Regions from separate parts of the Parageobacillus sp. VR-IP genome, predicted to be linked through region 1. Evidence: a T-box and tRNA genes for the amino acid it is inferred to sense, from the RefSeq annotation. Region 1 holds a T-box; the other holds one or more tRNA genes.
What was found. The T-box of region 1 lies ahead of ileS (isoleucine--tRNA ligase). A T-box ahead of a tRNA ligase gene usually reads a tRNA of that ligase, here a tRNA-Ile.
Positions count from the first base shown of each region.

Region 1 (15,829 bases):
AATAAAGGCTCGGCGCTGATGGGCATCGGGATTGCCAGCGGCGAAAACCGGGCGGCGGAAGCGGCGAAAAAAGCGATTTCGAGCCCGCTGTTAGAGACATCGATTGACGGCGCCCAAGGCGTATTGATGAACATTACTGGCGGAACGAATTTAAGCCTTTATGAAGTGCAAGAAGCCGCTGATATCGTTGCAACGGCAGCCGATCAAGAGGTGAATATGATTTTCGGTTCGGTCATTAATGAAAACTTAAAAGATGAAATTATCGTAACGGTCATTGCGACCGGATTTAATGAAAATGTCGCTTCGCAGCCGCGTCCATCGCGGGTTGGAATCGGCACCATTCCGAAAGTAACCCCTGTGCCGAAACGGGAAAAACGCGAAGAAGCGACGCAAGATTATGCGGCATTGCGCTCGGCGCAAGTCGAAGATCCGCTGGATATTCCTGCGTTTCTGCGCAATCGCAATCGCCGCCGTTAAACGGGAACGAGCATGAACTAAACGTTCATGCTCGTTTCTTTTTTTCTGCATTGTCGCTTGTCTATTTTTTTGCAAAAATAATCCTTCTCCAAGCAAGTTCACCGCAAAAACTGTTTCCTTTGTCATCGATGCGGTTGCGTTTGGCTGGTTTGCGGCACTGCGATTCTGCCGCCACGGATGCATGTGTTCCTGTTCATATGGAAGCATCTTTTTTCTCGGTTCTTTGACAAAAATTCCTGTTTTTCATCATCATAAATTGACAGACTTTCCAATAAGATGTACTATATACTATTTTCAGAAACTGATTGTTTTGGTAAAAGAAGAAGGAGGCTATTTGGTTGGCCGTTTATTTAGATGTCATCTGGCTGCTAAATTTGTGCTTTGACAGTCTGCTGCTTTGGCTGACGGCAATTATGCTAAAACGGGATGTCGTGTGGTGGCGGGTGCTTGCCGGGGCGTTTATTGGCTCCTTGCTCGTCGTCATCATGTTTACTCCGTTTTCTGTATATGCCCAGCATCCTGTCATAAAGGTATTCGTTTCGTTTTTGATCGTTTTCGCTGCTTTTGGATTTAAGCGCATGAGGTATTTTTTGGAAAATTTATTTGCGTTTTACTTTGCCACCTTTACTGTCGGCGGCGGTATGGTAGCTGTGCATTATTTTTTACAACGGGAAATTGATATTCACCGCGGCATGCTGACAACCTATTCACTCGGTGTCGGTGATCCGGTCAGCTGGATGTTTGTTTTAGTTGGATTCCCGGTATTGTGGTTGTTTTCCCGCGCCCGCATCGATGGAATTCGCGAAAAGAAGCTGCGCTTCGAACATATTGTGGACGTCGTTATTGTGTTTGACGGCAAGCCGCTTTCAGTAAAAGGATTGATTGATAGCGGCAATCAGCTATACGATCCTATATCGAAAATACCGGTTATGATCGTGGAGAAGGAGAAAATCAAGGAAGTGTTGCCAGAGGAATTAGTGCAGCAGCTTCGGCTGGAAACATCGATGGATTGGTACCATCATCCCGTATTTGAAAAGTGGATGCATCGGCTGCGCATCATCCCGTACCGGGTTGTCGGAAGCGAACAGCAATTTTTAATTGCAGTGAAACCGGACCGCATTATGATTTTCTATGAAAGGCAATGGCTTGAAGTCGAAAAAGGGCTCGTTGGATTAAACGAAACAAAATTGTCCACAGATGGGGAATATGAGTGCATTATTCATCCGAAAATGGTGCAAACAGGAAGGAAGCTTACTGCTTCATAATTCGTTACTATATCATACTCACTTTTTATTAATTTAGAAGGGGGATTTTCATGAAAACGTGGAAACTTCGCATCACGTATTTTTTCTATAAGCTATTGGCGAAGTTAGGAATTAAAACGGATGAAATATATTATATCGGCGGCAGTGAGGCGCTTCCGCCGCCATTGACAAAAGAAGAGGAAGAAAGGTTGATCGAAAAGCTTTCTGCCGGAGACGAAACGGCAAGATCGCTCCTTATTGAGCGCAATTTACGTCTTGTTGTCTATATTGCGCGTAAGTTTGAAAATACAGGAATTAATATTGAAGATTTAATTAGCATCGGGACGATCGGACTGATTAAAGCGGTAAATACATTTAATCCGGAGAAAAAAATTAAATTGGCCACCTATGCGTCCCGCTGCATTGAAAATGAGATATTAATGTATTTGCGGCGCAATAATAAAGTCCGCGCCGAAGTATCATTTGATGAACCGTTAAACATCGATTGGGATGGCAATGAATTGCTGTTGTCGGATGTGCTCGGCACGGAAGACGATGTAATTACAAAAGATTTGGAAGCAGATGTGGATCGGCGTCTTTTATTTAATGCACTGCGTCAGCTTAGCGATCGCGAAAAGCAGATTATGGAACTTCGTTTTGGACTTTCAGGCGGAGAAGAAAAAACGCAAAAGGACGTTGCCGATTTGCTTGGCATATCCCAATCTTACATATCGCGGTTAGAAAAGCGGATTATTAAGCGGCTTCGCAAAGAATTCAACAAGATGATGTAAAACGGCGGCGATTCGTTTGATCGCCGCTTTTTTACGTATGGACAGGCGTGCATATTTTTCCTTCCACAGGAGATACTGAAAACTGACGACTTAGCATCTCCTGATAGGAGGGAACAACTTGGCAAGAAACAAAGTTGAGATTTGCGGAGTAGATACATCAAAGCTACCAGTACTAAAAAACGAAGAAATGCGTGAACTGTTTAAACGGATGCATGAAGGGGATTTGGAGGCAAGGGAAAAATTAGTGAATGGTAATTTGCGGCTGGTGTTAAGCGTTATTCAGCGGTTTAATAACCGTGGGGAGTTTGTCGACGATTTATTCCAAGTCGGTTGCATCGGACTTATGAAATCGATTGATAACTTTGATTTAAGCCAAAATGTAAAATTTTCCACCTATGCAGTGCCGATGATCATCGGCGAGATTCGCCGATATTTACGCGATAACAATCCGATCCGCGTCTCCCGCTCGCTTCGTGATATCGCCTATAAAGCACTGCAAGTGCGCGAAAGGCTGATGAGTGAGACGGCGAAAGAACCGACGACAGAAGAAATTGCCAAAGAACTTGGTGTTCCACATGAAGAAGTGGTGTTTGCGCTCGATGCAATTCAAGACCCTGTTTCCTTATTTGAACCGATTTATAATGATGGCGGCGACCCGATTTACGTAATGGACCAATTAAGCGACGAACGTAACCGCGACAGCCAATGGATCGAAGAAATTGCGCTAAAAGAAGGGCTGCGGCGCCTTAACGAAAGAGAAAAAATGATTATTCGCAAACGCTTTTTTCAAGGAAAAACGCAAATGGAAGTTGCTGAAGAAATCGGAATTTCCCAGGCACAAGTTTCGCGGTTAGAAAAAGCGGCGATTCGACAAATGAATAAAAACATTCAAGTATAAGAGCTGTTCGTTCAGCTCTTTTCTTTTTTACATAAGCCGCTATATACATTCATATAGTTATGAATAAGAGGAGAAAGCGGGGGATTTTACAATGATGAGAATTTCCGAATTTCAATCGAAAGACATTGTCAATGTGGCAAACGGCAAAAAGTTGGGAAATATTGGTGATATCGATATCGATTTAGAGACAGGAAAAATACGCTCATTAATCATTTTAGGGGCAGGAAAAGTGCTCGGGTTATTCGGACGCGAAGAAGCAGTTGTCATCCCGTGGCAAAATATCGTAAAAATTGGTGCGGACGTTATTTTAGTCCGTTTGAACGACAGCGAGTAGAAACGGATTAAATGATAAATAATGGTTATCACGTTTAAGCAAACTATGATAAAATAGGAAAAAAAGTGATAAAAATCAACAAAAAAAGCATGAGGTTGGCGAATATGTCTGACATTTTTCAACAAGTAGACAAGGAGCTGCTGTTACTGCAGCCGTCGTATCCGTTCACCGAAGTAACGGCTGGCTTTACGACAAAACACGGTGGGATGAGCAGCGGTGCGTTTGCGACATTCAATTTAGGACTGCATGTCGGCGACGACCGTGCTGTCGTTGTCCGCAACCGCCAGCGTTTGGCGGATTTGTTGCAATTTCCGCTTGAGCGATGGATCTGTTGCGAGCAAATACATGGCGCCCGCATTGAAAAGGTTAAAGCTAGCCAAAACGGAAGAGGAGCGGCAGATTATTCATCCGCCATAGCGGGTACGGATGGTTTATATACAGACGAAGCAGGAGTGCTGATTGCTTTATGCTTTGCCGACTGCGTACCGCTTTATTTTATTGCGCCAAAACATGGCATGATCGGGCTTGCTCATGCCGGATGGAAAGGAACGGTAAAGAATATTGCTGGAGAAATGGTCCGGCTTTGGCAGGAGCGAGAGCATATTCCGCTTGCTGACGTCTATGTGGCGATCGGTCCTTCGATTGGTGCTTGCTGCTATGTAGTCGATGACCGCGTAATTGTGCATGTGGATCGCGTTTTACAGGGAGAACAGCCGCTTCCGTATCGGCAAGTAAGCCCTGGTCAATATGCGCTTGATTTAAAAGCATTGAATCAAATGCTGCTAATGAAGGCAGGCATCCGTAAAGACCATATTTACGTTTCTTCATACTGCACAAGCTGTGCCGATCATTTGTTTTTCTCCCATCGCCGCGATCAAGGCAAAACGGGGAGGATGATGGCGTTTATCGGCAGGAAGGAGGAAAAATGATGACGGTTCGCGACAATTTAGCCATAATTCGCGAAAATATTGAAGCAGCATGCCAGCGCGCCGGACGCGACCCTGCCGACATTCGCATCGTCGCTGTGACGAAATATGTAAGTGTAGAGCGGGCGCGCGAGGCGCTAGAAGCCGGCATTACCGATTTAGGCGAAAACCGCGACGATGGACTGCTGCAAAAATATAGCGTGTTGGGAGACAAAGCGACATGGCATTTTATCGGCACCCTGCAGTCGCGAAAAGTAAAAAATATCATTGATAAAGTCGACTATATTCATTCGCTGGATCGCATGTCGCTGGCGAAAGAAATTGAAAAGCGGGCGACAAAGCCGGTAAAATGCTTTGTGCAAGTAAATGTTTCCGGCGAAGCAACGAAACATGGACTAGCCGTGGACGAAGTCATTCCTTTTATTGAGCAGCTGCACGATTTTTCCCATATTCAAGTGGTTGGCTTAATGACGATGGCGCCTTATACCGATGACGAAGCGGTATTGCGGGCGTGTTTCCGTCGATTAAAATTGTTGCAAGAAAATGTACAAGCATTACAGATTGCCAATGTACCATGCACGGAATTGTCGATGGGAATGTCCAATGATTATGTGATTGCCATCGAGGAAGGGGCAACATTCATTCGGCTTGGCACAGCGCTAGTCGGCAAACAATTTTAGGAGGTGAAACCGATGGGTTTAATAAAAAAATTCAAAGATTATTTTTTAGAGGAAGACTATGAGGAGTATGAAGAAGAATATGAAGAGGAATATGGGGAAGTGGAAGAAGCGCATCCGCCTGCAAAGGGAAATGCAAAAGCGAATGTCGTAAGCTTGCAAAGCGTGCAAAAGTCATCGAAAGTCATATTAATTGAGCCGCGGGCATACGCGGAGGCGCAGGAAATCGCCGATCATTTAAAAAACCGGCGCGCGGTGATTGTCAATTTACAGCGGATTCAGCACGAGCAGGCGAAACGAATCGTCGACTTTTTAAGCGGCACGGTATACGCGATTGGCGGCGATATTCAGCAAGTCGGCACGAAAATTTTTTTATGCACGCCAGACAACGTCGATGTCAGCGGCTCGATTTCGATTGATAGCGAGGACGATAGAACAATAAAGAGGTGGTAGCCGTTTATGGACAGCTTGCTTTGGTTTTTGACAACATTGATTCAAATTTATTCGTATGCGCTTATTATTTATATTTTGATGTCGTGGTTTCCAAACGCCCGCGACACGAAAATCGGGCAGATGCTAGCGGTGATTTGCGAGCCGTATTTAGAGCCGTTTCGCCGTATTATCCCGCCGATTGGGATGATTGATGTGTCGCCGATCGTCGCTTTTTTGGTGCTGGAATTTGCGACAAGGGGGCTGCATGCCTTGTTTTATATGTTAAATTTAGTGTAGGGGAATCCATAAGCGGGTTCCTTTCTTCATGAAAATTAAGGAGTGAACCAATGGAAATATATCAGCATTTTCGCAAGGAGGAGCATCATTTTATTGACCAGGTGCTTGAGTGGCAAGAAGCGGTCAAACGGCAGTACGCTCCTAAGCTCACCGATTTTTTAGATCCGCGCGAGCAGCAGATTGTCGAAAGCGTCATCGGCCGCGATGACGAAGTCCGCGTTTCCTTTTTCGGCGGCGCCCCGTTGGTGGAGCGGAAGCGGGCGCTTCTGTACCCGCCGTATTTTCAGCCGAGAGAAGAAGATTATGAAATTGCCTTATTTGAAGTCCATTATCCGAGCAAATTTGTCAGCTTGGAGCATCGGCAAGTGTTAGGGGCGCTGATGTCGCTTGGTTTAAGGCGTGGAAAATTTGGCGATATTTTGTGCAAAGAGGAACAAATACAATTTCTTGCGGCAAACGAGGTAGCGGAGTATGTCCGTCTTCATTTGCATGCAATCGGCAATGCGACAGTTTCGTTAGAACAAAAACCTCTTTCAGACATCCTGATGCTGGAAGAAACGTGGCAAGAGGCGCTGATTACCGTTTCGTCATTGCGGTTAGACGCGATCTTGTCCCAAGCTTTTCACGTCTCGCGGCAGAAAATGCAATCCGCTATTGAAAACGGGCTTGTCAAAGTCAATTGGAAAGTAATCGAGCAGTCGCATTTTGAATGCAGGCAAGGAGATGTTCTTTCGGCGCGCGGATTTGGCCGCTGTAAAATCATGGACATTGAGGGAAAGACAAAAAAAGAAAAGTGGCTTATCCGCATCGGCCTGCAAAAATAATCGAATAATGGCAGGAATTTATAGAGCAATGTCGAATGATAAGGAAAGGAACTATGCAAACGGAGGTGGCCATTGTGCCTTTAACGCCATTAGATATTCATAATAAAGAATTTAGCCGTGGGTTTCGCGGCTATAATGAAGATGAAGTTAATGAGTTTCTTGATCAAGTGATTAAAGACTACGAAATGGTGATTCGCGAAAAAAAGCAGCTGGAAGAAAAGGTAACGGAATTGACGGAAAAGCTCAATCACTTCACAAATATAGAGGAAACATTGAACAAATCGATTCTCGTCGCCCAAGAAACGGCGGAAGAAATAAAGCGCAACGCGGAAAGAGAAGCGAAGCTCATCATTAAAGAGGCGGAGAAAAACGCGGAGCGCATCATTAGCGAGGCGCTGGCGAAGTCGCGGAAAATCGTGATGGAAATTGAAGATTTAAAGCGGCAGTCGAGAGTGCTTCGCACCCGTTTCCGCATGCTGGTCGAAGCACAGCTTGAAATGCTAAATAGCAGCGACTGGGACGATTTAATGGAATTTAAAGTACCGGAAGTGGATGCAGAAAAAAAAGAAGAGCTGTCGCAATCTTGACGGCAGCTGATTTTTTCGCATATAATATCCAATAAAACGGACATATGTACTGACGATGAAAGGGACAGTAGCTCTTTCACCGCTTATTACAGCGAGCTGGGGATGGTGGAAGCCCGGCATAAGCGAAAGAGTGAAGATCACCCTGGAGTTCCATGCCGAACGGAAAAGAAGTAGGCCATGGCGCGTCATTCACGTTACGAATGCAAAGTGGGCTATGTGATACATAGTCAATAAGGGTGGTACCGCGAGACCGTTCTCGTCCCTTTTTGGGAGAGGGCGGTTTTTTCTATTTTGCGATACGACCGCTTTTCTGATAAAAAAGGCGCTCTTTTACCGCCATGGCGGGGAGCCGTGGAAAAAGCGTCATTATCTGCTTCTGTCACGAACATATGGCAATGCCTTTTCGACATGGATGATAGATCATACGATACAAGGAGGAATGAATATGGATTATAAAGAAACGCTGTTAATGCCGCAGACCGACTTTCCGATGCGCGGCAATTTGCCAAAACGAGAGCCGGAAATGCAAAAGAAATGGGAAGAAATGGACATTTACCGCAAAGTGCAGGAGCGGACAAAAGGCCGACCGCTGTTTGTGCTTCATGACGGCCCGCCGTATGCCAACGGCGATATTCATATGGGGCATGCTTTAAATAAAATTTTAAAAGATATTATCGTCCGCTATAAATCAATGAGCGGCTATTGTGCACCATATGTTCCGGGCTGGGATACGCATGGCCTGCCGATTGAAACGGCGCTTGCGAAAAAAGGCGTCGACCGCAAATCGATGAGCGTTGCGGAATTCCGCAAGCTTTGCGAGCAATACGCCTACGAACAAATCGATAACCAGCGCAAGCAATTTAAGCGCCTTGGCGTGCGCGGCGACTGGGAAAACCCATATATTACGCTGAAACCGGAATATGAAGCACAGCAAATTAAAGTGTTTGGCGAAATGGCGAAAAAAGGGCTGATTTATAAGGGCTTAAAGCCGGTTTATTGGTCTCCGTCAAGCGAATCGGCATTGGCGGAAGCAGAAATTGAGTATAAGGACAAACGTTCACCATCGATTTATGTCGCGTTTCCGGTCAAAGATGGAAAAGGCGTATTGGATGGAGACGAAAAAATTGTGATCTGGACGACGACGCCATGGACGATCCCAGCCAACTTGGCGATCGCGGTTCATCCGGATTTGGCCTATCAAGTCGTGGAAACGAACGGCCAAAAATACGTTGTTGCCGCCGCATTGCTAGAGGCAGTTGCCAAAGAAATCGGCTGGGATGAGTGGAATGTGGTAAAAACGATCAAAGGCAAAGATTTAGAGTACGTCGTGGCCAAACATCCGTTTTATGACCGCGATTCTTTAATCGTCTGCGGGGAACATGTAACGACAGACGCCGGTACGGGCTGCGTCCACACCGCGCCTGGACATGGGGAAGACGACTTTATCGTTGGGCAAAAATACGGTCTCGGCGTGCTCTGCCCGGTTGATGAGCGCGGCTATATGACGAGCGAAGCGCCAGGCTTTGAAGGAATGTTTTACGATGAGGCAAACAAAGCGATTACACAAAAATTAGAGGAAGTCGGTGCGCTGTTAAAGCTTGGGTTTATTACGCACTCGTATCCGCACGACTGGCGTACGAAACAACCGACGATTTTCCGAGCGACAACACAGTGGTTTGCATCCATTGATAAAATCCGCGGTGAATTGCTCCAAGCCATTAAAGAAACAAAATGGATTCCGGAATGGGGTGAAATCCGCATCCATAATATGATCCGCGATCGCGGCGACTGGTGCATTTCCCGTCAGCGTGCATGGGGCGTGCCGATTCCGGTCTTTTACGGAGAAAACGGCGAGCCGATCATTACCGATGAAACGATCGAGCACGTATCGAATTTATTCCGCCAATATGGTTCGAATGTTTGGTTTGAACGCGAAGCAAAAGACTTGCTGCCGGAAGGATTTACCCATCCGTCCAGCCCGAACGGCATCTTTACGAAAGAAACAGACATTATGGACGTATGGTTTGATTCCGGTTCTTCGCATCAAGCGGTTCTTGTAGAACGTGAGGATTTGCAGCGCCCGGCCGATTTATACTTAGAAGGTTCGGACCAATACCGGGGCTGGTTTAACTCGTCGCTGTCCACGGCGGTTGCTGTTACCGGAAAAGCACCGTATAAAGCGGTGTTAAGCCATGGTTTTGTTCTTGACGGCGAAGGTCGGAAAATGAGCAAGTCGCTTGGCAACGTGGTCGTGCCGGCGAAAGTAATGGAACAGCTTGGCGCCGACATTTTGCGGCTTTGGGTCGCTTCCGTCGATTATCAAGCTGACGTTCGTATTTCTGACAGCATTTTAAAACAAGTTTCCGAAGTGTATCGCAAAATTCGCAATACATTCCGCTTTATGCTCGGCAACTTGTTTGACTTTAACCCGGAAACCGATGCCGTTTCGGTGAACGAATTGCGCGAAGTCGACCGCTATATGCTCGCTAAATTAAACCGGTTGATTGAAAAAGTAAAACATTCATACGAAACGTATGATTTTGCGGCGATTTACCATGATGTGAACCACTTCTGCACTGTCGATTTAAGCGCGTTTTATTTAGATTTTGCCAAGGATATTTTATATATTGAAGCAGCCAATGACCGCGCCCGCCGTTCGATTCAAACGGTCTTATACGAAACGGTTGTCGCGTTGACGAAGCTGGTTGCGCCGATTTTGCCGCATACGGCTGATGAAGTATGGGAGCACATTCCAAACCGGAAAGAAAAAGTGGAAAGCGTTCAGCTTGTCGATATGCCGGAGCCGGTGGCGCTCGATGGCGAAGACGAGTTGATCGCCAAATGGGATGCGTTTATGAACTTGCGCGATGATGTGCTTAAAGCGCTCGAGGTGGCGCGCAATGAAAAAGTGATTGGCAAATCGCTGACCGCAAGCGTCGTCGTGTATCCGAAAAAAGAAGCGCGCCAGCTTTTACAATCGATTGAAGAAGATTTAAAACAGCTGTTTATTGTATCCAAGTTTGCGATTGCAGAAGATTATGAAAACGCTCCGGAAGATGCGCAAAAATTGACCAATGTGGCCGTCATCGTCAAACCGGCGGAAGGAGAAACATGTGAGCGCTGCTGGGTGGTGACGCCGGAAGTAGGAAAAGATGCGGATCACCCGACTTTATGTCCGCGCTGCGCCCATATTGTGAAAGAACATTATTCCGCCTAAAGCTGGCGGAGCTGCCGAATTGCGGCGGCTCCGCTGTTTTTTATCGCATCATCCAATTGTCTATCATTGCCTGATTATGCTACAATGCATTAGGTATGAGGAGGTATAAGCAGTTTGTTAAACATCTATAAATTAAATATCTCCTGTTATTCGGTGTGGAGAGGTGGATGTTCTCCATCTTTTCCATCGTCTCCTGTCTTTTGATAAAAAATCATCTCCTCCTTCCTCATGGAAAAAGGAAAGGAAGAAGATTTAGCGAATATATGTTCTTAAGGATCCAAACAAGGGGGAAGGCAAGGGGATGAAAACGGTTCGAGGGATGAAATCGTTTCCTATGATGAACCACAACTTCGTTTATTAGATGAGCTGATGCGCGTCTTTGGTTCCGCGAAGCGATACGCGTTCAATTGTTTACTGGATGGATGAAACGCCAAAGACATCATTAAGCACCTTCCGCGCCAATTTCGGCTCAACAAACGGTTTGCCGAAGATGCGGTCCTGCTTGCTCAATCACTGATTTCTTCCCAACGTGAACTGCTTCCAATGCGACTAGAGGATGTGCGGGCGAATAAACGAAACGACATCGTTGGAGAAACCGTACGAGACGTGTATGACTGGCTGCTTCAAGAGAATGTTGGGTCAGTGGTCATCGAAAACATCCAACTAAGACAGCGGCACGATACAAACAAACGATTCCATCGCTTGACCCATCATTTCAACAAGAAAAAACTGACGGAAATGATCCTTCGTCGGGGCTTAAGGCTTGGGTTTCGCGTCAAAAAAGTAAATCTGGCGTACACCAGCGTCATCGGACGTTTCCAATATAGGAAAAGTATGGGTTATCCGTCCATGAAGCGCCGCTTCGATTGGTAAACGGGGATTAGGGTATCGTGAACGGTTGCCAAAAGAACTCGTGTACACCATAAAAACGAAAGTGAAACGCCATTTGGTTGCCGTTTTAGGGTCGATGGAAGAATCTACAAGCAATCAAAAAGCGGAACGAAACAACGCCAATATATCGCGATGATGTTACGCAAAATCGAGAACTTCAAAGAGGAACATGAATGGTCGTTATGGAATATCCTGCGCAAATTCTGCTGGCTGAACCAGTACCAAATTCAACTGAAGGAGGTGTAGACCTGGTTGCTAAAATCGTTGTCGTGTACGGACCGATGGAAGGAATGGTGCGCGACAGGCGATGTCGCTGACAGCGAGCCACGGGTTGTCTTTCACAATAGGTGAATGACAAGGGATTTCCCTTCCCGATGGAACTCAGGTGTTTCCTGAGCGGCAAGCAGTTTTGCTGGTTCCATCGCGATGTGTCGGTTTTTTTTATAGATTTTAGTAACCAGGTAATATGGTGATATACTATATCATTGCACTGGCGGTCATCGCCATCGACCAATGGACAAAATGGCTTGTAGTAAAGTATATGAGGCTTGGGGAAAGCATCCCCATTATTCCAAACGTGCTTTACATTACCTCCCATCGCAACCGGGGCGCAGCGTGGGGAATTTTGCAAGGACAGTTTTGGCTGTTTTATTTGATCACCGTTATTGTTGTCATCGGACTCATTGTGTATATCCAACGCTTGCCGCGCGGAGAAAGATTGTTTGGCGTTGCCCTTGGCTTGATGCTCGGCGGGGCGATCGGCAATTTTATTGACCGTCTTTTCCGCAAGGAAGTGGTCGATTTTATCCATGCGTATATTGGTACATATAGCTTTCCTGTATTTAATATTGCCGATTCAGCGCTGACGATTGGCGTTGCTCTTCTTTTTATCAAAATGTTTTTCTTTACGACATCGGAAAAGGAGAATCAGTAAATGGAAGTCGTACAGTTTCACATTGACGAAGAATACGACAACGAACGCATTGACAAGGTCATTGCCGCGTTAAATGAAGAATGGTCGCGTTCGAAAGTACAGCAGTGGATCAAAAACGGGCTTGTCACCGTCAATGATCGGTCTGTGAAAGCCAATTATAAATGCGAAGCAGGGGATGTGGTCGTCATCCGCCTGCCGGAGCCGGAGCCGCTTCATGTCGAGCCGGAGCCGATTCCGCTTGATATTTATTATGAGGACGCGGATGTGCTGGTGGTGAATAAACCGCGCGGCATGGTCGTCCATCCGGCTCCCGGGCATATGCGCGGCACGCTCGTCAATGCTTTGCTTGCTCATTGCACCGATTTGTCCGGCATTAACGGCGTGCTTCGTCCAGGCATTGTTCATCGTATTGATAAAGATACATCCGGTTTGTTGATGGTGGCGAAAAATGACGTTGCGCATCAGTCGCTTGTTGACCAGCTCGTGAAAAAAACGGTGACGCGCAAATATAAGGCGATTGTCCATGGCGTCATTCCGCACGACTATGGTACAATCGACGCGCCGATCGGCCGCGATAAACGAGACCGTAAAAAAATGGCGGTCACCGAAGAAAACGGAAAAGAAGCAGTCACTCATTTTCGTGTGCTCGAACGCTTTCGACACTATACGTTTATCGAATGCCAGCTGGAAACAGGCAGAACGCACCAAATTCGCGTCCATATGAAATATATCGGCTATCCGCTTGCCGGCGACCCGCAATACGGACCGAAAAAGACGCTGCCGATCGACGGGCAGGCGCTGCATGCCGGCGTGCTCGGATTTACTCATCCGCGCACCGGCGAATATTTGGAATTTGAGGCGCCGCTTCCACCCGAATTTGAAGCAATTTTACAATGGCTGCAAAAAAATGATTGACAACTTCAGCGCGAACACATACAATGAACTCAGGTGAATAAGAACCTTTAAATTCAGTCCTGTGAGGCTGAGAAGGGGTCGGATGAAGGAAATAAAAATCGTGGCATGTCCTTGTTGTGCGTGTACGAACGGTTCCTCTCGCTTCTCAGGCGGGAGGATTTTTTTGTGGAGGTGAATCGACGTGCAAAAGGCTGTCGTGATGGATGAACAGGCGATCCGCCGCGCACTGACGCGCATTGCTCATGAAATTATCGAACGCAACAAAGGGATTGACGATTGTGTGTTAATCGGCATTAAAACGCGCGGCATCTATTTAGCGAGACGGCTGGCGGAACGGATTGAACAAATTGAGGGTAGTTCCATTCCAGTCGGCGAATTGGATATCACCTTGTATCGCGATGATTTAACGGTCAAAACAGCAGATCACGAGCCGCTGGTGAAAGGAACGAATGTACCGTTTGAGGTGACCGATAAAAAAGTTATCTTAGTCGATGATGTGCTGTTTACAGGACGAACAGTGCGCGCGGCGATGGATGCGGTGATGGACCTCGGACGTCCTGCACGAATTCAGCTTGCGGTGTTGGTGGACCGCGGCCATCGCGAACTGCCGATTCGCGCTGATTTCGTCGGCAAAAATGTGCCGACTTCGAGTTCGGAAATGATTGTCGTTGAGCTAACGGAAGTTGATGAGCTGGACCAAGTGAGCATTCATGAAAAGTAAATGTCATCCCTTTTAAGCGCAGTCCCGTGAGGCTGCAAAAGGGCAGAATAGGGGCTTGGACTATCTCTGTACCCTCTTTGCACCTTCATGGGCAAAGAGGGTTTTTTTATGCAAAACGAGAAAGGAGTTTGCGAATGATGAACAAACCGGTATTGGATATTCAAGATCGGCCATCGACCATGCAATGGCTTACGCTTAGTCTGCAGCATTTATTCGCCATGTTCGGGGCGACGATTTTAGTACCTTATTTAGTAGGATTAAGCCCGTCGATCGCCCTTATTACGAGCGGGTTGGGGACGCTTGCCTTCCTAATCATTACAAAATGGCAAGTACCTGCCTATCTTGGCTCTTCCTTCGCCTTTATTTCACCGATTATCGCGGCGAAAACGGCAGGCGGACCGGGAAAAGCAATGATCGGTAGCTTTCTAGCCGGACTCGTGTACGGCATCGTTGCTCTTGTCATTAAAAAAGCAGGCTACCGCTGGATTATGAAGCTGTTGCCGCCGATTGTCGTCGGGCCGGTGATTATCGTAATCGGCCTCGGGCTGGCAAACACGGCAGTGGGCATGGCAATGAACAATCCTGACGGCAAATACAGCTTCACGTACTTTTCGGTCGCGCTTGTCACACTGGCGGCAACGATCGTCTGCTCCGTGTTTTTGCGCGGCGTGCTCAGCCTAGTTCCGGTATTAGCCGGAATTATCGTCGGCTATATATATGCTCTTATCATCGGGGTGGTCGACTTCACGAAAGTTACGCAAGCAAAATGGTTTGAAGTGCCGGATTTCCTCCTGCCATTTATCGATTATCCAGTTCACATCACATGGGATATTGTCATGCTGATGGTGCCGGTAGCGGTCGTGACGCTATCGGAACATATCGGACACCAGTTTGTCTTAAGTAAAGTCGTCGGGCGCGATCTTATTCAAAAACCGGGATTGCATCGCTCGATTTTAGGAGACGGAACGGCAACGATGATTTCCGCGCTGCTCGGCGGTCCGCCGAAAACAACGTACGGCGAAAACATCGGAGTGCTGGCGATCACGCGCGTATACAGCGTCTACGTGCTCGCCGGAGCGGCGGTGATTGCAATTATCTTCGGCTTTGTCGGCAAAGTCACCGCGCTGATCAGTTCGATCCCAACTCCGGTCATGGGCGGCGTGTCGATCTTGTTGTTCGGAATTATCGCCTCCTCCGGTTTGCGCATGCTTGTCGATAGCCGCATCGATTTCGGGGATAAACGCAACTTAGTCATTTCTTCTGTTATCTTGGTCATTGGAATCGGCGGAGCCGTCTTAAAAATAACCGATGGGTTTCAAATCCAAGGAATGGCGCTGGCGGCGATTTGCGGTGTCATCTTAAACCTTATTTTGCCAGGACGACCGGAAGTACAAGAAAACATGTTTGAAGTGGAAATGGAAGAAAACAATGACCATGTTGCATAATGACACCTTTTAATTAAGTCCAGAGAGACCTAAAAGGGTGTTACGACGAGAAGGAAAAAGGGTAGGCCGTTGTCTGGAAAGCCGATGGCTGTTTTCTGTCCCCTTTTTGCGAACGGTGTAACACCCTGTCTCTAGGCAGGGTGTTTTTTATGAGAAATCAAGCAAAGGAGCGAAAGCCATGACGCATTTGTTTACATTATCCGAACTGTCCGTCACGGA
Region 1 covers NZ_JABVYQ010000001.1:493,360-509,188, forward strand. Annotated here, with positions in the region: gene ftsZ (cell division protein FtsZ) at 1-477, shown strand, start outside; gene spoIIGA (sigma-E processing peptidase SpoIIGA) at 816-1,742, shown strand; gene sigE (RNA polymerase sporulation sigma factor SigE) at 1,793-2,512, shown strand; gene sigG (RNA polymerase sporulation sigma factor SigG) at 2,631-3,410, shown strand; gene HT574_RS02675 (YlmC/YmxH family sporulation protein) at 3,502-3,744, shown strand; gene pgeF (peptidoglycan editing factor PgeF) at 3,849-4,673, shown strand; gene HT574_RS02685 (YggS family pyridoxal phosphate-dependent enzyme) at 4,673-5,350, shown strand; gene HT574_RS02690 (cell division protein SepF) at 5,363-5,800, shown strand; gene HT574_RS02695 (YggT family protein) at 5,807-6,076, shown strand; gene HT574_RS02700 (YlmH family RNA-binding protein) at 6,127-6,900, shown strand; gene HT574_RS02705 (DivIVA domain-containing protein) at 6,975-7,487, shown strand; T-box leader at 7,534-7,754, shown strand; gene ileS (isoleucine--tRNA ligase) at 7,933-10,704, shown strand; gene HT574_RS19735 (IS200/IS605 family accessory protein TnpB-related protein) at 11,248-11,577, shown strand; gene HT574_RS20170 (hypothetical protein) at 11,603-11,731, shown strand; gene lspA (signal peptidase II) at 12,062-12,529, shown strand; gene HT574_RS02725 (RluA family pseudouridine synthase) at 12,530-13,444, shown strand; gene pyrR (bifunctional pyr operon transcriptional regulator/uracil phosphoribosyltransferase PyrR) at 13,626-14,165, shown strand; gene HT574_RS02735 (solute carrier family 23 protein) at 14,303-15,610, shown strand; gene HT574_RS02740 (aspartate carbamoyltransferase catalytic subunit) at 15,789-15,829, shown strand, end outside.

Region 2 (15,829 bases), 490 kb from region 1:
AAAGGCGCAAATTTCTGTTCCCATCGCTTTTTTTCTTCTTCAGATAGTTCATAAATATGAATATTTTCGTTTTGCTTTATTTCTTCTAATTCCTGTTCATTTTGATTTTTCGATTGCTGTAGATTCCACATGGTTGTTTCCTGAATCGCTTCCGTTATTTTTTGCTGGATATCTCTCGGCAAACTCTCCCAAAACGATTTGTTCATCATCACCGCATAGCCAAGATATCCGTGGTTGCTGATCGTTATATATGGCTGAAATTTGTAAAAGCCTTTCGAGTAAATATTAGAAATCGTATTTTCCTGTCCATCAAATTCATGCTTTTCTAAGGAACGATATACATGATCAAACGAAACGACAATCGGTTCGCCGCCCAGCAAGCGAAATTGCTCTTCAATCACTTCGCTTGGCATAATACGAAAGCGCAATCCGCGAAAATCATCAGGGCGGACCAGCAAACGAGTTGTGCTCGTCATTTGTTTAAAACCGTTGCTCCACAACGCCAATCCCTTAATTCCTTTTGAATCTAACATCGCTAAAAGCTGTTTGCCTACACTTCCTGTAAACGTCCGCTCCACATCGTGGTAGTCTTGAAATAGATAGGGTAAATCTAATACTTGCCATTCAGGAATTAATTCCGTCACTTTGGAAAACGTCGGCGCAATCATTTGCACGTCACCATGCAATAGTGCGTCCATTTCCTCGCCATCGGAATATAAAGAACCGTTCGAAAATACTTCTACTTTTACACGGCCATTTGTTTTTTTTTCGACAAGATCGGCAAACTTTTGCGCCGCCAATCCTTTTGGCGTATTTTCCGCTACTACATGGCTAAAATAGATAACAATTTGCTTTTTTAGCCCTTGTTGCTCATCATCATATACCATATTTTCATTGCGAAAATGCTGTTTTAGTAAAAACGCTGCACATCCTAAACAAATAAGCAAAACAAGAGATGACACCCACCATTGCTTTTTCATATTCCACACCATTTATGAATAAGTTTTTTAATCAAATTTTATCATATTGTCGAAAAATGCTAAAATAATCAACAAAATTATATTATTTTCCATGAAGACGAGGTATTCGTTGTGATGCATCGGCTATCCATTCGCTGGAAAATCACCATCTTAATTTTTTTTATCGTTAGCTTCTCCTTATTGTTAAGCGGAATGTTTGTCATCGGCGACTTTTTTCACACAAAAGAAGAGGAATTGCGGCAGCGGGCATTGTTGACGGCACGGACGGTATCCGAGCTTCCTGAAATCAAATCACATATTGTCGGAACCCAAAAAGAACGATCTTCCATCAACATCATTGTCGAACGTGTTCGCATTATTCATAACGCCGACTACATTGTTGTTCTTGATATGAATAAAATTCGCCTTTCCCATCCGGTCCCATCCATGATTGGGCGTGTTTCCCGCGGCGTCGATGAAGGCCCGGCCTTTGCGGAACATACTTACACTTCGAAAGCGCACGGCGAAATCGGCACTGTCATTCGTGCATTCGTTCCAATTATGAACCAAGATCACCAACAAATCGGCGTCGTTATCGCGGCATATCGATTGCCAACTTTTTTCGAAGTGATCGATGCTTTAAAAGAAGAAATTTTGATTGCCATAAGTCTTTCTTTACTCATCGGCGGAATCGGGGCTTGGCTGCTTGCTTCCCATATTAAACGGCAAATGTTTCAGCTTGAGCCTCATGAAATTGCCAAACTGCTTGTCGAACGTACCGAAGCCTTTAACGCGATGCACGAAGGGGTCATTGCGATTGACAGTGATGAAAAAATCACTATTTTTAATAACCGGGCAAAACAGATGCTCGGCGTTAAAGGTGATGTGATCGGCAAACCGATTCGTTCTGTTATTCCTGACACGCATCTGCCGGAAATATTAGAAATTAACCAGCCTATTTATAATAAAGAATTGCAGATAGGAAACTTGACGATTTGGAGCAATCGCATTCCAATTAAAGTCAATGGCAAAATCGTCGGTGCCATCGCTATTTTCCAAGATCGCACAGAGATAAAGAAGCTAGCCGAAGAGCTGACAGGTGTTAAAGCTTTCGTCAGCGCTTTGCGTGTGCAAAATCATGAATATATGAATAAACTTCATACGATCGCCGGATTAATTCAATTAGGACACCAAGAAAAAGCGCTTGAATACGTCTTTCAAGTGACGGAAGAACAAAAAGGGTTAACCCGTTTTTTAAGCAAACATATTAAAGACGAAAGCATTTCCGGTCTGCTTCTGAGTAAAGTCCGCCGCGGCAAAGAGCTGGGCATTCATGTGATTATCGACCGTCATAGTCGTCTGCATGCTTTTCCGCCTACATTGGACCATCATGATTTCGTCGTCATTCTTGGAAATTTGATTGAAAACGCTTTTGACTCCTTTCAAGGCATTACGGATCGGGAAAAAGAAATATATGTAAGCATCGAGCAAAATGAGGAAATTTGTTCTCTCTCGGTGGAAGACAACGGCCAAGGCATTGATCCGGAGCATCTCGACCGCATTTTCGAGGAGGGGTTCTCCACCAAAGGCAAAAATGGACGAGGCATCGGTTTGTACTTAGTCAAGCACATTGTGGAAAAAGGAAAAGGGCATATGGATGTAAAGTCGGAAAAAGGAAAAGGAACAATATTTACGATTACTTTTGACATGTAAGGAGGGAGAAGATTGTACCGCGTACTGCTCATTGAAGACGATCCGATGGTACAGGAGGTGAACCGCCAGTTCATCGAACAAGTAGAAGGATTTACAGTAATCGGCGTTGCCGGAAACGGGATCGAAGGAATACAACTGATCCGCGAACTTCATCCCGATTTAGTCATTATCGATATTTATATGCCCGAGCAGGACGGCTTGGAAACATTAAAAGAAATTCGCTCAAAAGGGTATGAAGTCGATGTCATCGCCATCACCGCAGCAAGCGACATCGATACCGTACGCCGTGTACTGCAAAACGGCGCGTTTGATTACATTATGAAACCCTTTAAATTTGAACGCCTTAAACAGGCTCTCGAAAATTACCATGCATTTCGCCAAACGTTAGCCGAAAAAGAAACGCTAACACAAAAAGAGCTAGATGCTCTTTTGCAAACGCCGGAACAGCAAACATTGTCGCATGACGGGCTACCAAAAGGATTAAACGAAGTGACATTGCAAAAAATCGTACATTATCTCCGGAAACAGGCAAGCCCCGTTTCCGCCGAAGAAGTTGCCGAAGGGGTCGGTATCGCCCGGGTAACTGCCCGCCGCTATTTAGAATACTTAGAAAAGAAAGGGGAAGTCACTCTCGACGTTCAATACGGCGGAATCGGGCGCCCGGTAAACCGGTACATGATGAAACACATATAAGGAAAACAGCTGCCATGTTCTTATACCGATGAGCGTTCCATGAAACGAACAGGCAGTTTTTCCTTTTTCTTCACGATATTCCCCGTTTCGATGTAATGATAGATAAGACGAAAGGCCTTCGTTCCCATCAGCGCAAGCGGCAGCTCCATCGTCGTAATTTGCAGCGGTTCTGAAATCGGGTGATTATCGAAACTGACAATCGCAAGATCGTCAGGGATCTTTACCCCTTCTTTTCTCCCCCACAACACGATGCCCGCCGCCACTTGATCGCTCGATACAAGCAGCGCGCTCGGCTTTTCGGACAGATCCATCCATTGATGGATCACCCGCTTTCCGTCTTCGACGTATAAACAATGGTCAAAAATCCACTCTTTTCGCGGTTCAACACCAATTTGCCGCAGCGTGTCATAATAGGCCGTTTCCCGCGCTTTGCTATTTGTTCCTGTCGTTCTTCCGATGCAATAACCGATGTGCCGATGCCCTTTCCGAATTAAATAGCGCAACGCCTTAGCAAACGCTTCATAATGGTCAATATAGACAGATAAAAAATCTTTATCTCCAACATCCTCGCATAACACGATTGGCCCATTTTCCTTGTACGCCTCGATTACGTCCCAGCCCGCCACATGCGAACAAATAATAAGCCCGTCGACTTGTTTCATTCGTATCATTTCCAATGCTTCTAATTCCTTTTCCACATCGTAATTCGTTTGAAATAGCAAAAGGTGGTACCGGTGACGAAGCGCCTCTTTTGATATCCCTTCCAATATGGCGCCGAAATACGGGTGATTCACGTAGGGAAGCATGACCCCGATAATCGACGTTTTTCCTTTTGCTAAATGAACTGCATTAATGTTTTTCGTGTAATTTAATTTTTCTACCGCTTCCCATACCGCATTTCTTTTCTCTTCTCGCACGTAAGGATAGCCGTTTAGCACCCTTGACACCGTTGCCACGGAGACCCCTGCTTCTTTGGCGATTTCACGGATATTTGCCATCGTATCACCTTTTTTCAAAAAACTATTGCATTGAAACGCGTTTCATACATTATTGTATCCTCAAACAACATAAAGGAGGAATAAATCGATGATAAGCGGAATATTGTTGATTTTGTTTCTATGTGCAGTTGAATGGATTGGAGCTTATATAGCTTTAGAAGCCAATCCCCAAGCAAAGCGGGAAGATTATCATAAAAACGACCGTTCATGCAACGGTAGAACTTCGCAAAAAACGATTGACAGACGTATGAAATAAAAGAAGTGATGTTGGGAGATCATGACTTTTCAAAAATTATTTCTTGCCACAAACATGTTCTCCCTTTACGCTGCTAATCGTCCAGTAACTATTGTAACAAAAACATTTATCATCGAAACATTTCTCCTTCATGTTTCAACTGATATAATAAAATGTATAAACTTAAGGAGGAATGGTGATGCAATTAGCTTGGAAGCCATTGATAACTGCCATCATGGTCATCGCTCTGGTTTCAGGGTGCGGAACGAAAGAAACAAACGGAGGAAAACAACCGAATTCTTCTAATAACGACACAAACCAAACGGAAACGACGCAATCGGATCATATAGGGCAATCAGAGGCATCGCAACCTTCGAGCGGCGTCTCAGAAAACGGCACCACTAGCGCAGAAGAAAACAAACAACAAGAAACGCGTCCTTCCGAAATTCAATTATCTTATATGGCCGATGGAAAAGAAGTGAAAGAAACTGCTTCTTTAAAAACAAGCGACAACCAAGGTTTTTCCTTATATGTACTAAAAGGCTGGAATCTTGATGCCGAAGAGCCTCATTCCGATGTGTTGCTGCACGATAACAGCTTCGTCAGAATCCGCCTCCTTCATGTGGAAGGAAACGGAACAGATTATGGGAAACTAGCTGAAGAACACGCACAAGCAGTGTCTTCCGACGCTGTTCGCCAGGACAGCACAAATCTTCCAGAATCATTGAAAGGAGCCGCTTGGTATACCGCACACTCGGAAAACATGACGGTTCATGTCATCGGTACAAGCAGCCCTGTTCCTATGCTGGTGATAATTCAAACGCCAAAAGATAAGGAAGAGCTTGCTCCTATTTTAGCAATGATTGAAACGATACGAAAAACGGATTCGGCAAAGCTGGACAAAGAAGCGGCAGACCCGAATGAATCTGTCAGCTCCTCCAATTAGAATACTTTCTTCAACATCTATCCATTTGAAGAAGAAAATTGGTCCTGTTTCTGCACGCAAACGGGACCTTTTCTTATGTCAGCAAACAAAAAAAAAACCCTATTTGAAACAAAGGGTTATACGTATGCCTTATTTTCTTCTTTCCGAAAAAATGTTTTCATCGCATGAAACACATCAGACTTTTGTTTTAAAATGTAATAACGGAACTTTTCATCTTTAATATTTTTGTAAGCGGACATCAGTGTAGAATGGCGATTGTATTGATTGACTTCTCCATATCCAAACATGTTCGACACTTTCATTAGTTCTTGAACAAGCTTCACGCAGCGAGCATTGTCCGATGTCAAGTTATCGCCGTCAGAGAAGTGGAACGGATAAATATTATAGCGCGATGGTGAATATTGCGTTTCAATTAGCTCCAACGCTTTTCGATAGGCAGAGGAACAAATCGTGCCGCCGCTTTCCCCTTTGGTGAAAAATTCATCTTCGGAAACTACTTTTGCCTCCGTATGATGAGCAATAAAGGCGATTTCCACCGTTTCATATTTTGTACGTAAAAAACGTGTCATCCAAAAGAAGAAACTGCGAGCCATATATTTTTCCCATAATCCCATAGAACCGCTCGTATCCATCATGGCCAGTACCACGGCTTTTGACTCTGGCTTGACTACTTCATTCCACGTTCTAAATCTTAAATCTTCGCGATAAATCGGATAAAAACTTGGATTTCCATTCATCGCATTTCTCTTAAATGCGGCGAGCATCGTTCGTTTTTTGTCAATATTCCCCGTTAAACCAGTACGGCGAATATCATTAAATTCGATATGTTGCACAACATTTTGGTCTGCTTCTTTTCTTTGCAAATTCGGCAGCTCCAATTGGCTGAATAGTGCTTCTTCCAATTCCATCAACGATACTTCTGCTTCATAATAGTCTTGGCCAGGCAAGTCACCGGCTCCTTGCCCTTTTCCAGGTCCCTGTCCCTCCCCAGCTCCTTCTCTTGCCACCACATCGCCAACTTGGCTGTCTCCATCCCCTTGGCCGACATGTTTATTTTTCTCATAGTTATAACGAATTTTATATTCATCTAAAGAACGGATCGGAATTTTAATCACATCGCGTCCGTTTGACATAATAATGCTTTCTTCGGTAATTAAATCCGGCAAATTATTTTTAATCGCTTCCTTTACCTTTTCCTGGTGACGTTTTTGGTCGTCATGTCCTTTCCGATGGAGGGACCAGTCTTCTTTCGATACAACAAAGTTTCCTTTCATTTTTCCCCTCCTCATCTAAAATAATTTTCACACTTTTTTCTTTTCAGCATATACTTATGTTGGCGTCAAAAAACATATTTATATAAATGACAGTTTGTTTACTCTATCCTATGCAAAAAATCAAAATAATTGACAAATTATTACGAGAGTTACAAACTCAATTTTAAGTGGACAAGCCTGATTTCTTCTGCGTTTGTGCTCAAATGAGAGTAAAAAAGCATGCCTAACGGCTTTAGGCATGCTAGCGGTTTAATAGGCTGCCGACATAGCGGAGCAGTTCATTGGCAGACGTGGAATTATAACCGTATTCATCAATCAAGCGTGCCACAACCTCATTAATTTTCTTTAACTGCTGCTCATCCGGAGTTTTGGTGGAAGTGGTGATTTTTACAATGTCTTTTAAATCAGCAAATAATTTCTTCTGAATCGCCTCCCGCAGCCGCTCATGTGAATTGTAATCAAATTTTTGTCCTTTCCGTGCGTAGGCGGAAATACGAATCAAAATTTCTTCCCGGAATGCCTTTTTTGCATTTTCCGAAATGCCGATTTGCTCTTCAATGGAACGCATCAGCTTTTCATCCGGATTCATTTCCTCGCCTGTCAGTGGGTCGCGCAGCTTCGTTTTATTGCAATATGCCTCTACGTTATCCAAGTAATTGTCCATCAGTGTTTTCGCTGATTCTTCATACGAATAGACGAATGCTTTTTGCACTTCTTGCTTCGCGATTTCGTCATATTCCTTTCGCGCAAGGGAAATAAAGTTCAAATACCGCTCTTTATCTTCTTTGGAAATAGATGGATGCTGATCAAGCCCTTCTTTTAACGAACGCAGTACATCGAGCGCATTAATCGATGGAACTTCCTTGCGAATAATGCACGCGGAAATCCGGTTAATAACGTAGCGTGGGTCGATGCCGCTCATTCCTTCATCCGGGTGTTCCTTTTTCAACTCCTCGACATCGACCTCATTAAAACCTTCGATCATTTCCCCGTCATACAGGCGCATTTTCTTGATAAGATCCACATCTGGCCGTTTCGATTCTTTTAATCTTGTCAAAATCGTAAACATAGCGGCAATTCGCAGCGTATGCGGGGCAATATGCACATCGGCGACATCGCTTTCGCGAATCATTTTTTCATAAATGCGTTCTTCTTCCGAAACGCGCAAGTTATACGGAATCGGCATGACAATAATCCGCGAATGAAGCGCTTCATTCTTTTTATTGGCGATAAACGAGCGGTATTCCGTTTCGTTCGTATGGGCGACAATTAATTCGTCAGCGCTTATTAACGCAAACCGTCCTGCTTTGAAATTGCCTTCCTGCGTTAAAGAAAGCAAGTGCCAGAGAAACTTTTCATCACATTTTAGCATTTCTTGGAATTCCATGATTCCGCGATTCGCTTTATTTAGCTCTCCGTCAAATCGGTAAGCCCTTGGATCTGATTCTGAACCGTATTCAGCAATGGTGGAAAAATCGATGCTTCCTGTAAGATCCGCAATATCCTGCGATTTCGGATCCGACGGGCTGAACGTCCCAATGCCGACGCGTTTATTTTCCGAGAAGAAAATTCTCTCCACCATTACATCTTCAATGCGCCCGCCATATTCTTTTTCCAATCGCATCATGTTCAGCGGCGAAAGTTCTCCTTCAATGCGGATGCCATATTCCTTATAAAAATCGTCACGTAAATGATGGGGAATTAAATGAAGCGGATCCTCATGCATCGGGCAGCCTTTAATCGCATACACGGCGCCCCGTTCTGTCTTCGAATATTCTTCTAGCCCCCGTTTTAGCAATGTAACAAGCGTTGATTTTCCGCCGCCAACAGGTCCCATTAACAACAAAATCCGTTTGCGTACATCGAGACGTTTTGCCGCTGGGTGGAAATATTCTTCCACCAGGCGTTCAAGCGCTTCTTCTAATCCAAACAAGTGATCACTAAAAAACTTATACCGTTTTCTTCCGTTTACCTCCTCTACTCCTGCATCTTTAATCATATTATAAACACGTGAATGTGCGGACTGAGCAACCCACGGTTTTTCTTTCAAAATCTCTAAATACTCCGCAAATGTTCCTTCCCATCTTAACCGTTCTTCTTCTTCACGATATTGTGCAATTTTCTTTAAAATATCCATAAAGGACCTCCTTATCCTTGATGTCTAACAGCAAGATTATTACAATGTATGCAAGGATGTCCCGTATCATTCGTTGCAAAAAAAATTTTGTCTCATTGTTCCAACCGCGCCTCCATTCACAAGGCTTGTCATATTCGCTATAATGAAGGAGACAGAACCATCATTTCGTAAAGGGGGAATCGCGATGCGTACATTGCTTGTATTAGGTGTGATCATCGCTTTTTTAAGCGCAATCTTTACAGCTGGTTATGAAGATAAACCGGGCGTGAAAAATTAATGCCAAAAAAAACGACCTCCTTTTCAGAAGGTCGTTTTTTATTAAGATAAACCATTAAATTTTTGCTGGCGCAGCGCTTCATACACCAAAATCGCCGCCGTATTCGATAAATTTAAGGAGCGGACTTTGTCGTTCATTGGGATGCGCAGGCAACGGTCCATATTTGCCTCGAGCAAATCTTTTGGCAATCCCGTTGTTTCTCGGCCAAACACAAAAAAAAGGTCTTTTTCGGTATCGCTAAAATCAAAGGAATCATAATATTTTTTGCCAAACTTCGTGATAAAATAAAACTCTCCGTGCGGGTACTGCTCAAATAACTCGTCTAGCGAGTCATAATAAGAAATATTGACATACGGCCAATAGTCCAGCCCCGCGCGCTTTAACATTTTATCATCTGTAGAAAAGCCAAGTGGACGAATCAAATGGAGTGCCGTATCGGTCGCCGCGCAAGTGCGGGCGATGTTTCCTGTATTTGCTGGAATTTCTGGTTGGTACAATACGACATGTAATGGCATAATTGCTTCACCCCAAACGATAGCATTATTTTCGGTCGATAATATGAAAAAACTTATAACGGATATTCGGCGTGTACGCACTAGAATCTTCGTACGACCAGTAACGCATGCGGCTGTTGGTAGTATGCGCGTTTACGAGCGGCATCCCATCTTTATCCTTCGCCACGACGATCGTCGAATGGTCAAAACGGCCGTTCCCTTGAAAATCATAACAAATAACATCCCCAGCCATCAATTGTTCTGGCGATGATACTTCCACAGTCTGCAATCCAACGCGCGATCCACTTAAATACCAACGGAACGAATGTGCCACCGCCCAGCTATAACTCCAACTGTTGTTTTTGCACCACCATCCTTTAGCGCGGTTCGGATATCCGGTCATCGGCGCTCCGCCGGCATATAAACATTGTGATACAAAATTAGTGCAATCGACATCAAACTTCGGAAACGCCGGATTATAGCTGTTCCACCATATTTCCGCATAACGCACCGCCTTTGCCCGATTATATTCATAGGAAATTCGCTCATCGACTGGCATCTCGCGTTCTAAACGCGGGGAATCCATTTCCCCATCCGTTTTGCTTACCTTTTCATCTTTTACTAACTCTCCATCCAAAAAATACGCCTGTCTTTCCTCTATTTGCTCCTCGACGTACATCTCACGGCCATGCTTGATCAAAAACTGATAATGAGCGCAATAAGAAAGCCTTGCTTCGTTTTCCATTACATGCTTGCCTACAACTTGGCAATGGATCGTGCAACGAACTATTTCCGCCCCGCGTTTTTCGCACAGCTGCCTTTTTCTCTCTACCGCTTCCTCCATCATATCGTCCCTGGTAGAAACAAATAGTTGCGCCTGCGTTTTCAGCAAATGTTGCAGTTGCTTTTTCACGTCGCTCCCCACTTTCTTTTTTGTTACTACCTTATGTGGCAAAGAGCGAAACTTTCCCTATTCTTTCGATGCTTGCAACAATTGCAGGCCTTTTTCTATTTCAGCAAGAACTTCTGGGTCTTTTTCTGTTTGGCTCGCTTTTTGTAAATCCGTAATTACACTTGTATCACCGATTTTTCCGAGCGCCCATGCCGCTGTACCGCGAATGACTGGACGACTGTCTTCTTTTAATAACTTTAACAAATGCGGGATGGCTGTTTTATCCTTATAGTGTGCCAAAGCTAAAATGGCGTTGCGCTGAATCGGTTTTTTCCCGCGCCACGATCCCGCCACCGGGCCGAATTTCTCTTTAAATTCGCGGTTGCTGATATGCAAAAGCGGAATCAACTTTGGCTTTGCCACTTCCGGATCTGGTTCCATCTCTGGGTGTAAGTGAAAATCTTTCCCCTTATTTTCTGGACAAACCATTTGGCACGTATCACAGCCATATAAGCGGTTTCCGATTTTATCGCGAAACTCATCGGCTAAAAAGCCTTTCGTTTGTGTCAACAATGAGATACATCGCTGCGCATTTAACTGTCCACCTTGCACAAGCGCTCCCGTTGGGCAGGCATCAATACACTTCGTGCACGTACCACAGCGGCTCTCAATCGGTTCATCGGGAGGAAATGGAATATTGGTAATCATCTCTCCTAAATAAACAAAAGAGCCAAACTCAGGAGTAATAATGGAGCAGTTTTTACCACTCCAGCCGATTCCTGCGCGCTCGGCAACGGCGCGGTCCGCCAGCTCCCCAGTATCTACCATCGATTTGACACGGGCTTGTGGCACTTTTTCCAAAATAAACGCTTCTAATTTCTCTAGGCGCTCACGCAAAATATCGTGATAGTCCTTTCCCCATGACGCTCGGCAGAAAATCCCCCTTCGTTCCGTTTTCGTACCGCGGGGAGCGTTTCTCATTTTCGACGGGTATGCTAAAGCAATCGCAATGATCGATTTTGCTTCCGGCAAAAGCAGGGAAGGATTTGTTCTCTTTTCAATATCCGGTTCTTCAAACCCTGATTGATATCCTAACTCCTGCTGCCGACGTAATCGCTCCTTTAGCTCCACAAACGGATCTGCGCTGGCAAAGCCAATTTTATCAATTCCGATTGTTTTGCTATATTCAATAATTTCCTTTTTAAGTGCCATCACATCCATCGCAATCCCTCCTTTCCTCAAATTTCGCAATCTATGCTACAATGAAAGAAAAAATCCGAGGTGAGAAATACATGGAAGCGATTGTTGCCGGAGCGCTTAAACAAATGATCCCTTCATTTAAATTAGGAATTATCCTTTATCATCATATCGTTGTCGACGATTCTCCGCAAATGCTAAAAGGAAGACTCCAATTATTTCAAGAATCGATTTACTTTGACCTTCAGGAAACTGCCATTGCCGATATTCCTGAACTGGCGGAATGGCGCAAAATCTTTAAAACCATCGGAACGGATCCAAGCAGATACCGCCCTTCCTCTGAGAGTTTGTACCGGCGGATTCAGAAGAAAAGTTTTATCTCAACGATTCATTCCGCAGCTGACGTCAATAATTTCTTTTCACTGTATTATAAAATTCCAATCGGTATTTATGATCTCGATAAACTGGAGGGACCGATTACGATTGATATCGGAACCGAACAAGACGAATATATGGCAATCAACGGACGTCCCGTTAATTTTGCCCAAAAGCTTGTGTCGAAAGATATGCATGGACCTTTCGGAAGTCCAATTGTCGATTCCAAGCGAACTGCTGTCACCAAAGAAACCAAAAACGCCATACAAATTGTCTATTTACTGCCTTCCATGCAACGAGAACAGTGTGAAAAAATATTGGAATCAATGAAAAACATGTTTTTCCAAATTCATGGAGGAGAGGCAGCGTTTCAATTATTAACATAAAAAAATAAAAACGCAATGCCTCGTTCTTCCTAGAAACGAAACACTGCGTTGTCCCCATAACCGTTATTGACAATGAAGCGAGTAATGATAATAAATCCCATTGCGTACAGCTTATGCTTTTTTCCTTGCCAAATGGAACTAACAGTATTAATTATAGCAGACAATATATGATATTGCAACGATAAAACGCAAAATTCGACAAATTTCGTTTTTCTCTGTTAACAATATTTTTTGTGCATAAAAGAAGAAAAGCACCAGTTATTCCGGTGCTTTTGATGACCCGTACGGGATTCGAACCCGTGTTACCGCCGTGAAAGGGCGGTGTCTTAACCACTTGACCAACGGGCCATATTCAATGGCGGAGAAGGCGGGATTTGAACCCGCGCGCCGCAAAACTGCGACCTAACGGTTTAGCAAACCGTCCCCTTCAGCCACTTGGGTACTTCTCCGTATGGCTCCGCAAGTAGGATTCGAACCTACGACCTACCGGTTAACAGCCGGTTGCTCTACCGCTGAGCTATTGCGGAACAATAAAACCTAACAAAAAGCCGTCTTTCGGTATACTTACTGCCTCTTCCTCTACCAGCCGTCTCAAGAAGCTAAATGCGCTGAAGCAATTTGGAATGGATTTATTTCGAGAAACAATGCAAGATAAAGTGAATCTAATTATAGTTTAACTCATGATAAGATAATATGCAATAATGGTGGGCCTAAGTGGACTTGAACCACCGACCTCACGCTTATCAGGCGTGCGCTCTAACCAGCTGAGCTATAGGCCCAAGAAGCGGGTGATGGGAATCGAACCCACGACATCAGCTTGGAAGGCTGAGGTTTTACCACTAAACTACACCCGCATATCATAGGGCGACTAGTGGGAATCGAACCCACGCATGCCAGAGCCACAATCTGGTGCGTTAACCACTTCGCCATAGTCGCCACAATCTAGTCTGGTGCCGGCTGCAGGACTTGAACCCGCAACCTACTGATTACAAGTCAGTTGCTCTACCAATTGAGCTAAGCCGGCACGAGAAGCATGACATACATGCTTAGTTTTTGTGTCCCTTCCTCTTCTAGCCCATTCAATGATGTTGGATGCGTCGGGACAACTCGAGGCAAATTCACAGAAGCTTAAGCTCGTCTCTACCAATTGAGCTGAGCCGGCATAGGGAATTTGTCTATACTTCAATTATTTCGTTGCTTAATTTTTAGGAATGGCGGTCCCGACGGGACTCGAACCCGCGATCTCCTGCGTGACAGGCAGGCATGTTAACCACTACACTACGGGACCTATACAGATTGCGGGGGCAGGATTTGAACCTGCGACCTTCGGGTTATGAGCCCGACGAGCTACCGGACTGCTCCACCCCGCGACGATAAAAAGGAATAGCTGACAAACTCTATGGCGGAGGAGGAGGGATTCGAACCCCCGCGCGCCTTGCGGCGCCTCTCGGTTTTCAAGACCGACCCCTTCAGCCAGACTTGGGTACTCCTCCAGCAAATTGAAAATATGGTGGACCTTGTAGGACTCGAACCTACGACCGGACGGTTATGAGCCGTCTGCTCTAACCAGCTGAGCTAAAGGTCCATTACAATGTGGCGGCGGAGGGGATCGAACCCCCGACCTCACGGGTATGAACCGTACGCTCTAGCCAGCTGAGCTACGCCGCCATGAATTACAAATCATTTAAACCAGATGGTGGAGCCTATCGGGATCGAACCGATGACCTCCTGCGTGCAAAGCAGGCGCTCTCCCAGCTGAGCTAAGGCCCCATATGACCAAAATCGGGAAGACAGGATTCGAACCTGCGACCCCATGGTCCCAAACCATGTGCTCTACCAAGCTGAGCTACTTCCCGTTATGGCGCGCTCGAGAGGATTCGAACCCCTAACCTTCTGATCCGTAGTCAGATGCTCTATCCAATTGAGCTACGAGCGCACGTGCCGAGGGCCGGACTCGAACCGGCACGGTAGTTACCTACCCCAGGATTTTAAGTCCTGTGCGTCTGCCAATTCCGCCACCCCGGCGAATGATGGAGCGGAAGACGGGGTTCGAACCCGCGACCCCCACCTTGGCAAGGTGGTGTTCTACCACTGAACTACTTCCGCGTACACTTAAGCATGCGGGTGGAGGGACTTGAACCCCCACGCCGTGAGGCGCCAGATCCTAAGTCTGGTGCGTCTGCCAATTCCGCCACACCCGCAAGGTGGTGAGCCATGGAGGACTCGAACCTCCGACCCTCTGATTAAAAGTCAGATGCTCTACCTACTGAGCTAATGGCTCGTGCGATGAATCAAAACACTCCGTATTTTCGTTGTCCCTTCCTCTTCTAATTTATTCAACGATGCTGGATGCGTCGGGACAACTCGGAGCGAATTCATGGATATTTAGCTCATCGCTTTCCTGCTGAATTAATGGGTCGCGCATTGTAGCAGTGCCGGCTGCAGGACTTGAACCCGCAACCTACTGATTACAAGTCAGTTGCTCTACCAATTGAGCTAAGCCGGCATGAGAAGCATGACATACATGCTTAGTTTTTGTGTCCCTTCCTCTTCTAGCCCATTCAATGATGCTAGATGCGTCGGGACAACTCGAAGCAAATTCACAGAAGCTTAGGCTCGTCTCTACCAATTGAGCTAAGCCGGCACACGAGAAGAAGTAGGTGGTGGCTCGGGACGGAATCGAACCGCCGACACAAGGATTTTCAGTCCTTTGCTCTACCGACTGAGCTACCGAGCCGAATCAGTCATATAAACAAATTTATGTAAACCTTCCTGTATTTTCCATGACAGAGGATTCATGGATATTCAATATGTCAAGGCATCGCTTGGTGTTTCTATATACAACCGTGGTGGAGGATGACGGGATCGAACCGCCGACCCCTTGCTTGTAAGGCAAGTGCTCTCCCAGCTGAGCTAATCCTCCCTTTATAAACTTGCCTAGCGACGACCTACTCTTGCAGGGGCGCTGGCCCCAACTACCATCGGCGCTGGAGAGCTTAACTTCCGTGTTCGGGATGGGAACGGGTGTTTCCTCTCCGCTATAGTCACTAGACAAGTAATGGACAAGTTTTATTATAATGGAACTATACTCATTGTCAAGAGGTTTTCATTCCTTCAAAACTAGATAACCGTCTGCTTGGAAGAAGCCAAGCGCCTCCGCTTTTCGCGCTGTCTAGCTCCGGCTCGCCGCCGCTCGGGGTCAAATAACCTTCGCCTTCGGGATGCAAGCATCCCTCCAGGCGAAGAACATTTG
Region 2 covers NZ_JABVYQ010000001.1:265-16,093, reverse strand. Annotated here, with positions in the region: gene HT574_RS00180 (TRAP transporter substrate-binding protein) at 1-980, opposite strand, end outside; gene HT574_RS00175 (ATP-binding protein) at 1,095-2,672, shown strand; gene HT574_RS00170 (response regulator) at 2,685-3,365, shown strand; gene HT574_RS00165 (LacI family DNA-binding transcriptional regulator) at 3,386-4,363, opposite strand; gene HT574_RS00160 (hypothetical protein) at 4,452-4,619, shown strand; gene HT574_RS00155 (hypothetical protein) at 4,798-5,544, shown strand; gene yhbH (sporulation protein YhbH) at 5,661-6,818, opposite strand; gene HT574_RS00145 (PrkA family serine protein kinase) at 7,060-8,955, opposite strand; gene trmL (tRNA (uridine(34)/cytosine(34)/5-carboxymethylaminomethyluridine(34)-2'-O)-methyltransferase TrmL) at 9,274-9,747, opposite strand; gene HT574_RS00135 (amidase domain-containing protein) at 9,773-10,639, opposite strand; gene queG (tRNA epoxyqueuosine(34) reductase QueG) at 10,697-11,839, opposite strand; gene HT574_RS00125 (B3/B4 domain-containing protein) at 11,911-12,576, shown strand; tRNA gene HT574_RS00120 (tRNA-Glu) at 12,853-12,924, opposite strand; tRNA gene HT574_RS00115 (tRNA-Ser) at 12,933-13,025, opposite strand; tRNA gene HT574_RS00110 (tRNA-Asn) at 13,029-13,103, opposite strand; tRNA gene HT574_RS00105 (tRNA-Ile) at 13,279-13,355, opposite strand; tRNA gene HT574_RS00100 (tRNA-Gly) at 13,360-13,430, opposite strand; tRNA gene HT574_RS00095 (tRNA-His) at 13,440-13,512, opposite strand; tRNA gene HT574_RS00090 (tRNA-Thr) at 13,525-13,600, opposite strand; tRNA gene HT574_RS00085 (tRNA-Asp) at 13,789-13,864, opposite strand; tRNA gene HT574_RS00080 (tRNA-Met) at 13,873-13,946, opposite strand; tRNA gene HT574_RS00075 (tRNA-Ser) at 13,977-14,069, opposite strand; tRNA gene HT574_RS00070 (tRNA-Ile) at 14,085-14,161, opposite strand; tRNA gene HT574_RS00065 (tRNA-Met) at 14,171-14,244, opposite strand; tRNA gene HT574_RS00060 (tRNA-Ala) at 14,271-14,346, opposite strand; tRNA gene HT574_RS00055 (tRNA-Pro) at 14,359-14,432, opposite strand; tRNA gene HT574_RS00050 (tRNA-Arg) at 14,436-14,512, opposite strand; tRNA gene HT574_RS00045 (tRNA-Leu) at 14,516-14,601, opposite strand; tRNA gene HT574_RS00040 (tRNA-Gly) at 14,608-14,682, opposite strand; tRNA gene HT574_RS00035 (tRNA-Leu) at 14,696-14,777, opposite strand; tRNA gene HT574_RS00030 (tRNA-Lys) at 14,782-14,857, opposite strand; tRNA gene HT574_RS00025 (tRNA-Thr) at 15,010-15,082, opposite strand; tRNA gene HT574_RS00020 (tRNA-Phe) at 15,238-15,313, opposite strand; tRNA gene HT574_RS00015 (tRNA-Val) at 15,424-15,499, opposite strand; rRNA gene rrf (5S ribosomal RNA) at 15,512-15,628, opposite strand; gene HT574_RS20150 (hypothetical protein) at 15,672-15,803, opposite strand.
Region 2: it encodes a tRNA-Ile, which carries the amino acid that the T-box ahead of ileS (isoleucine--tRNA ligase) is inferred to sense. The anticodon was not compared.